Regions from separate parts of the Peribacillus sp. YIM B13472 genome, predicted to be linked through region 2. Evidence: predicted binding sites of a transcription regulator. Region 2 holds the regulator's gene; the other holds the start of a gene.

Region 1 (4,440 bases), on a different contig from region 2:
CCACTCTAGAGAACGTGCATCCCATGGATCGTTTGAGATATTTCTTGATGCATAACGAGTACTCCAATAGATATTGTACACAATAAGTGCAAAACCTATTGCTAAACCAATCGCTCCAACGAAAGAGAGCATATTCAATGGACCATATCCTGTTGATTCAGAGTACGTATACATACGACGTGCCTGCCCATCTAAACCAGTGATGAACATCGGGAAGAATGTTACATTAAAGCCGACTATAATGAACCAGAACGACCATTTTCCAATTTTTTCGCTCAACATGAAACCGAACATTTTTGGCCACCAGTACGTAAAACCGGCAAGTACGGCAAATACAGTACCAGGGATTAAAACGTAATGGAAGTGAGCTACTAAGAACATTGTATTATGGTATTGGTAGTCAGCACTTGCCATGGCAAGCATTACCCCTGTTACCCCACCGAGCGTGAAAATCGGAATGAAAGCTAAAGAGTATAGCATTGGAACGGTAAACACGATTTTACCTTTCCAAAGTGTGAACAACCAGTTGAATATCTTAACACCAGTCGGGACGGCAATTGCCATCGTGGTAATCGAGAAGATACCATTAACCATTGCACCGTGGCCCATTGTATAGAAATGGTGAGCCCATACAATGAAAGATAGTGTAGAAATAGCTACCATGGAGATAACCATCGAATTATACCCGTATAGGTTACGACGTGCAAATGTCGAAATGATTTCACTGTAAATACCGAAAGCTGGAAGAATAACTATATAAACTTCAGGATGTCCCCAAACCCAGAACAAGTTTGCCCAAAGCATATCGCTACCGCCATTGGCCATCGTAAAGAATTGAGTTCCGAATAGACGATCCATTGTCATCAACGCAAGTGCCACTGTCAATACAGGGAAAGCGAAAACGATAATGAAGTTTGTAATCAAGATAGACCATGTGAACATTGGCATTTTCATTAAGTTCAGGCCAGGTGCTCTCATTTTCAAGATGGTTACGATAAAGTTGATACCAGTCATTAATGTACCAATACCAGCGATTTGAAGTGAAATCGCGTAATAGTTCGAACCGACTGATTCACTGAAATCGTTACTTGCCAGCGGGAAGTAAGATGTCCAACCTGCATCAGGAGAACCACCGACTACGAAAGAGATGTTAAATAGCATTGCCCCCATGAAGAATAACCAGAAGCTTACTGCGTTCAGACGTGGGAATGCTACGTCACGCGCTCCAATTTGTAATGGTGTAACAATGTTCATTAACCCAATGATGAATGGCATAGCCATGAACAGGATCATGACGACCCCGTGTGTTGTAAATACCTCATTATAATGCTGTCCATCCAAAAGACCGTTATCTGGAATAGCCGTTTGAGCACGCATCATAAGAGCATCGACGCCACCGCGGAAAAGCATAAGCAGTGCTGCCAAGATGTACATGATACCAATACGTTTATGGTCAACCGTTGTTAACCACTCACGCCATAAGTAACCCCATTTTTTAAAATAGGTAATTCCGGCAACAACCGCAATCATGGTTAAACCAATGGCAATCATGGATGCATAAATCGCAGGACTTGGATGAGGTACGGCAAATCGATCAAAGTAATCCATACTTTTGTGACTCCTTTCAGGAAAATATTCCTTATCTTGTAAACCTAGTTGTTTTATCGAACGAAATTAATTCTTAGTGATCATGATTCATGTTGCTGTGTTCTGAATGTTCCTCGTGTGAATCCTTGGAATCATTTTCTTCAGTATCAGAAGATCCGTGGTCATGACCAGCATTTTCCCCTTCAGGAGCTGGTGAAAACTCTAAGTGAGTTCCAGTGTAAGTTGATTGTCCCACATGACCAGGTTTTAATAATTCATTGAATTTTTCCTCAGTAATCGGTTTAGCAGTAGCTTTAATTTCATCTACCCACTTATCGTAATCTTTTGCTGACAGTGCATTAACGTTGAACGTTTGCTGAGCAAAACCTGAACCACTGAAGTTTGAATTTCGACCCATATACTCACCTGGTACATCAGCTGCTAAGTGCAACGTATTAACCATGTCCGACATCGCGTATTTTTGTCCTCCAAGTTGTGGAATCCAGAAACTTGAGATTGGACCGAATGAGTAAAGTTTAAATTCAATTGGTCGGTTAGTCGGTATAAACAGATAGTTGACCGTTTCGATATCTTCTTCCGGATAACTAAAATGCCATTTCCAGTTGGACGATGAAGCGTAAATAACTAAAGGTTCTTGATCTCCGTACCCTTTAGGTGTTGCCTCAACTTCATTTGTTGTTTTAACAGTAACAACGGATAGGAAAGCGACGATCAAAATTGGGATCGCAACCCAAATTATTTCAAGAACCTTACTTCCTTCAATATGAGGTGGTTCATAATCATCACGCTGTTTGGAAGCACGATATTTCATTATCATGAAGATATACAGTACCATAACGACAAGGACGACAAAGGACATTGTCCATATCGAAATCATAATAACATCTGCTTGTGTTGCAGCTACTGGCCCTTTAGGGTCCAAGACCATTAATGGGTTATCGCAACCGGTTAGCACAGTGGCAATTGTAAAAAGTATAGTTAATAGAGCCCATTTTAATTTCATAGTACTACCCCTTTCTTACATAATAAAATTCCAATTGGTAATTATTCGGACAAAGTGTTACCATGTTCACAAACCCGACATACCAATATTAATCCCAAGTGTAAAAAAAGACAATATAAAGTGACATCTGTCACATAAAGTTCAATAAAGAGCAGTAAGAAGATGGTAAATGAACAGAAATGTTCGAAAAACTTCAGCAAATGAAATATAATAATTGTTTAATAAATTCCCTATGGAAAATTCACTTATTAGACAGGATTGATGACAGTATCGGTCACTTCCCGTTTAATATTACTCTAATATAATGAAATAAAATTTTCACATTATATTCACCGCGTTTATTGCCTCAAGACTTATAAAGATTATGAATTATATTACCTATCCTGTTAATTAGGTATCTATCGTTGGAAAACATGATTTATAGCGGATTTTTTTCACTCGGCCATGGAAGTTGGTAAATGGTAGCCGCATTGTACACAATGTTGTTTCCATGCTTCAATACCCTTATGATCCAATACTGGTCAATATTATATATATATAAGGAAATAACGAGTGTGAAATGTAAATGTTTTTTCTCCTCGCAATACTTATTGCCCTGTCAGTATTCAGTATTCCTAAACAGCCCTTTAGCAGTAGTCGTGGGTGAAGTAATTCAAGGGTCAGTCAAACTAGTTGCAACTAGTCCAGTTGTTTATCAATCAATATCAGTAGGACAGGACAAAAACCATTTTACAAAAAAGTACATTTGGTGGTTCAATAAACTCCGGCTTTTGGAAACTCACTACTCAAAAATCAACGACATCCCTTTTGTATCTTCAAGGAAAAGTGCATAAAAAAACCACAAAAAAAGGACTTTTTAAAAGTGTCCTTTTCTCGTGGATATAGTTCAAAATGCAAAGTGAAAACTTCCTGGCGTTCAGGCAGTTTGGTTTGAATGTCCAAGCACATCGTATGTATTTCAAATACAAAGGGTTACTTGAATTTTTTTTGTACATGACGAGTGCAGTATATTGTATTGATTAAAAAGTAGCCAACTGATAATTAATCCAAGTCCTTCACAAAATGAAAGCGCATTCAATCATTCGGATCACTTTGACTCAAATTCTTTAGACAGGCGTTCATCCATGTTAGTAAATCTGATGATAGAATGCAAGTTCATTATGCTATATTCCTCGTTTTAGTTACTGAATTCTGTACTTCTTTTTGTTTGAGTGTTAGCCTTTGACTTCATTTTTATGATTTTAGTCGTTTCCGGTACAATTCTTTCACCTTTATGTGTTTTCATTACCATTTCTTCTGTCAGGACAAAAAATATACCAACTAGAAAAATTGCAGCTGCGCTTAGTGTGATGGCGATTCCAACGGCGGTAAATATATAATCTTTATTGTAATCGCTTACAAAGAAACTTAAAGCAAAAATAATAATTCCGATTACACAACCTGTGCCCGATACCCATTTCACTGCATCTAACATCTTCTGATTAGCTTCCATAATTTCATCCCCTTTCTTTCTATTTTATGACATTTCACAAATTTGTCAAATCTTTTCTATTTTTTAACATATCCACAATGAAAACCTTGACAAATAGAACGCGCCACTATTCACCTTTAGGTATTCGAGACTATATTAAAATCTGAAAAAAACAGTCCAAATTAACTATCTGTTTTTCCGAAATTAACCTTTTGTATACTACTAAAAACTTCTCGACTTCCAATTAAAAGCCCCTGATTAATAATCAGGGGCTAACTATTTTCTATGGTTTTTGCAAGGTTAACGTTACCGTTTTCTCTTCAGTACCCCGATATACCTTAACCTTAACTTTATCGCC
Region 2 (4,440 bases):
CAAGAACCGTTGCAGTAGTTGTACCGTCACCAGCTACGTCGTTTGTTTTGCTTGCTACTTCAGCAACCAATTTCGCACCCATGTTTTCGAATGCATCTTCCAATTCGATTTCTTTAGCGATCGTCACACCGTCATTTGTGATAAGCGGTGAACCGAATTTTTTCTCAAGAACCACGTTACGACCTTTTGGTCCAAGCGTTACTTTAACTGCATCTGCAAGTGCGTCCACACCACGAAGCATGGAACGGCGAGCTTCTTCACTAAATTTAATTTCTTTAGCCATTTATAAGTACCTCCCTAAAATTTCAAGAAAATTTTCGTTCAGTTAAGTATGATGTATAATTAGCCGATAACAGCTAGAATGTCGCTTTCACGTAAAATTAAGTATTCAGTGTCTTCGTATTTAACTTCAGTACCTGCATATTTTGAGAAGATAATTAGATCGCCTTGGGCAACCTCTAAAGCAACACGTTCGCCATTTTCAAGGACACGGCCAGTACCAACTGCTACTACCTTACCTTCTTGTGGCTTTTCTTTAGCAGTATCAGGAAGAACAATACCGCTTGCAGTTTTTTCTTCAGTTTGAACTAGTTCAATAATAACGCGATCACCTAATGGTTTTAACAAGTGAAACAACCTCCTCATATTCTCTTGATAATTTGTTTCATGATTATTAGCACTCTTCATCAACGAGTGCTAACACATTTATAATATTAAATAAACCGAGCCTTTTTTGCAAGTATCTTATTGAAAATTTTTTATTAATTTCTGATAAATTACGGGTAAACTACTTTAGCATAATGATTTCCTTAACAATGTAATTGAAATGTTATGTTAGGGGTACCTTTAAGTGGTGTTCTGCCTCAATATTTGATACCATTTTGGAGTATGCGTTTATAGATTGTCCCCATATCAGGAACGTTCCGAACGGGATGGGTGACTATAAAAGGAGTTTTCATTTTTGAAAAAAGAATATTGGTTCGTCATCATCACTTATATTGCCATGCAATTATCCAGTATTGTTGGGGTGCCCATTTTCATGCTGATCGGGTCTTATACTGGAATGCCGGCAGATGAACTCAAAGTGAAGTCTGCAGCATACTGGATAGTTTTCAGTTTTCTCGTTGCTTTATTCTTGATTCTTTTTTTAATAAGAAAAGATATGAGGGAAAAGTTGGACACGAGAAATCAAACTTCCGTTTCGATGTCCATATTATGGGCAATTGCAGGAGTGTTCATGGCTCTTTTTGCACAAAGCATTGCCGGCAGCATTGAACAAATGCTTGGGGTGGAGTCTGAATCAGAGAATACGCAGCAACTTATTTCACTCATTTACAAAGTCCCCATGGTCATTTTCGTCACTTCAGTAATTGGACCTATATTGGAAGAATTAATATTCCGGAAAATCATTTTCGGATCACTTCATAAACGCTTTAACTTCTTTATTTCAGCCTTAATCAGCTCAGTTATTTTCGGCTTGGCGCATGGTGAATTTGAACATCTTCTTTTATATACGGCAATGGGCTTCACCTTTGCTTTCCTTTATGCGAAAACAGGCCGCATTCTCGTTTCCATGAGCGCTCATATTGCAATGAATACGCTTGTTATCATCCTTCAAGTGGTATATCGGGAGGATATGGAGAAGATGCTAGATACTGCACAGGCCTTCATCGGAGGTTTATTATGAAACGTCAATCACCATTATTCATGGGCATCATCTATGCAGGCTTAGGAGCTCTTTTTACCGCTATCGCGATTCAAACCGTCAATTCTTCCGGATGGGGACTCTTTGCCTACATACTTGTCCTTATTGCAACTCTTGATTTTGGATCGGGATTACGCATGATCTTGCTGCACTTTAAGATTAAAGCCGCACAAAAAAATAAGAAAAAATAAAAAAACGCTGCAATGATGCAGCGTTTTTTTTCATTCCTCCAATGCGGCTTCTTCCACTACAGGATAATGTTTCAGGAAGTAGATGAGCGACTGAAGCTCCACGGCCAGGTCAATGTGATGAACCCTTATGGATGGAGGCACTGTCAGCCGTGCAGGTGTGAAATTCAATATTCCTTTTATATCGGCTTTGACTAGACGATCGGTAATCGTCTGAGCTACCTGTGCAGGCACTGTCAATATAGCCGCAGTAATATTATTTTCCTGCAATAGTGTATCGATTTGATCCATATGATAGATGGGCACATCAGCTATTCGCTTGCCGACCTTTTCTTCAGAAACTTCGAAAGCCATTTCAATTTTAGTATTATTATTTTTCATGAAATTGTAATTTAAAAAAGCGGTTCCTAAATTTCCTACCCCGATTAAAGCGACTTTGGTCAATTCATCTTGATCTAGTGTTTTTCTAAAGAAGGATAATAAATAATTGACATTGTAGCCGTAGCCTTTTTTCCCAAGCGCGCCAAAGTAGGAAAAATCACGGCGAATGGTGGCAGAATCCACTTTTACAGCTTCACTTAGCTCTGCCGAGGAAACTCTTTGTTTGCCTGAGGAATGTAAGTTCTTTAAAAATCGATAATACAATGGCAACCTTTTGGCTGTCGCCTGCGGTATCTTTGGGTCATGGTTCATTGTTCTTCCCCGCTTTCACACATGCTTTTCAACTTAATCTCTATCTGTTTGTTTTACTTGCCTTTTATAATCGTCACTGGAAACTCCGCCTGTTTTCTCCACTAAGAATGTAGGCCCGATCACCATTCCCTTATCAATGGCCTTACACATGTCATAAACAGTCAAGGCAGTCACGGATGCAGCTGTTAACGCTTCCATTTCCACACCTGTACTCCCTTTTGTCTTAGCTTCCGTTTCAATCCTAAGCCTATATCCTTGTTCTTCTTTTTCCCAATCAAAGGCTATATTGACCCCTTGCAGAGCAATGGGATGGCACATCGGAATTATATTGGATGTATTTTTGCTGGCCATTATTCCTGCAACTTGCGCAACAGCCAGTACATCACCTTTTTTCATTTTATGGTTCGTGACCAATTCATATATTTCATCATTCAATAAAATGCTCGATTGAGCTACTGCCGTCCGGGTTGTTTCAGGCTTAGCACTCACATCGACCATTTTGGCCCTGCCCTGTTCATTAAAATGCGTTAAGTCTCCCATTTAAGTAACCCCTCCTAAATCATACACTATTATTCCACTTTATGTAACAGCTTTTGTTTAAGCTTGGAACCAAGCTGTTGCCGATAATAACCAAAATACGTTACACTAACAATAATCAATTGAGGTGAAATCTATGATTTTATTACAAATCAATCAACTATCGAAATATTATGGAGCTGAACTTATTTTATCAAATATGAAGCTCGAAGTTCAAAATAAAGATCGAATTGCACTTGTCGGCCGAAATGGCGCCGGTAAATCCACTCTGCTTAAAATCATAGCCGGGCAGCTTTCCCATGATGGCGGTGAAATAATCAAACCAAAAGGCGTCACCATCGGCTATATGGCCCAGGATACGGGATTGGAATCCGAACTGACCATTTGGGATGAAATGCTGACTGTATTCACGGACCTTATAGAGCAAGAAAAGGAACTGCGTCGCCTTGAGGCTGATATGGCCAGACCTGACATCTTTGAAAACGAAACAATTTACCAAAAAGTGCTGAATGAATACGACACTTTGATGGTGGCATTCAAAGAGAAGGGCGGTTATCAATATGAAGCGGATATCCGTTCCGTATTGCATGGACTTCAGTTTGCTGACTTTGACTATTCTACCCCAATTTCCACTTTAAGCGGTGGGCAAAAAACACGGCTTGCATTAGGGAAACTGCTTTTAAGGAAACCGGATATATTGATTCTGGATGAGCCGACGAACCATTTGGATATCGAAACCCTTTCTTGGCTTGAACAATATTTACAAAGCTACCAGGGAGCTGTCCTTATTGTTTCCCATGACCGTTATTTTTTAGATAAGGTAGTAAACCTCGTATATGAGATTTCTCGGAATAACATGAAAAAATACCATGGTAATTATAGTTCTTACCTAGAGGTAAAAGCGGAAGATTATGAGCGGGACATGAAACTGTTCGAGAAGCAACAAGGGGAAATTGAAAAGCTTCGCGACTTTGTCCAACGTAATATCACCAGGGCTTCCACCACGAAAAGAGCACAAAGCAGACGCAAACAGCTCGAAAAGATGGATGTATTGGACAAGCCGCAAGGTGATGAAAAATCCGCGAATTTTTCTTTCCAGATTGAAAGGCAAAGCGGAAATGAAGTACTTCACCTCCAGGACTTGGCTATTGGATATGAAGGGGAAACGGTATCAAAGAATATAAATTCCCGGATGACTAAAGGTGAGAGCATAGCACTTGTTGGCCCAAATGGAGTTGGAAAATCAACTTTATTGAAAACGATCATTTCTAAGCTGCCTGCACTTTCTGGGGGTTTCCGTTTTGGAACGAACGTAGA

The links. The regulator Rex, encoded in region 2, represses fermentation and respiration genes when NADH is low (regulators of the CRP and FNR family bind a similar motif). The targets are predictions, from matches to a motif close to TTGTGAAATATTTCACAA.
Region 1: qoxA (cytochrome aa3 quinol oxidase subunit II) is a predicted target of Rex. The motif match lies at 2,730-2,747, and genes of this name have one in related genera.

What each region holds. Positions count from the first base shown of each region.
Region 1 is NZ_JBHZPG010000009.1:174,759-179,198, forward strand. Features, by position in the region: gene qoxB (cytochrome aa3 quinol oxidase subunit I) at 1-1,608, opposite strand, end outside; gene qoxA (cytochrome aa3 quinol oxidase subunit II) at 1,682-2,611, opposite strand; gene ACFX4I_RS10110 (hypothetical protein) at 3,789-4,103, opposite strand; gene ACFX4I_RS10115 (S1C family serine protease) at 4,366-4,440, opposite strand, start outside.
Region 2 is NZ_JBHZPG010000031.1:57,751-62,190, forward strand. Features, by position in the region: gene groL (chaperonin GroEL) at 1-283, opposite strand, end outside; gene groES (co-chaperone GroES) at 343-627, opposite strand; gene ACFX4I_RS20110 (CPBP family intramembrane glutamic endopeptidase) at 962-1,687, shown strand; gene ACFX4I_RS20115 (YdiK family protein) at 1,684-1,896, shown strand; gene ACFX4I_RS20120 (redox-sensing transcriptional repressor Rex) at 1,927-2,586, opposite strand; gene moaC (cyclic pyranopterin monophosphate synthase MoaC) at 2,620-3,126, opposite strand; gene ACFX4I_RS20130 (ABC transporter ATP-binding protein) at 3,260-4,440, shown strand, end outside.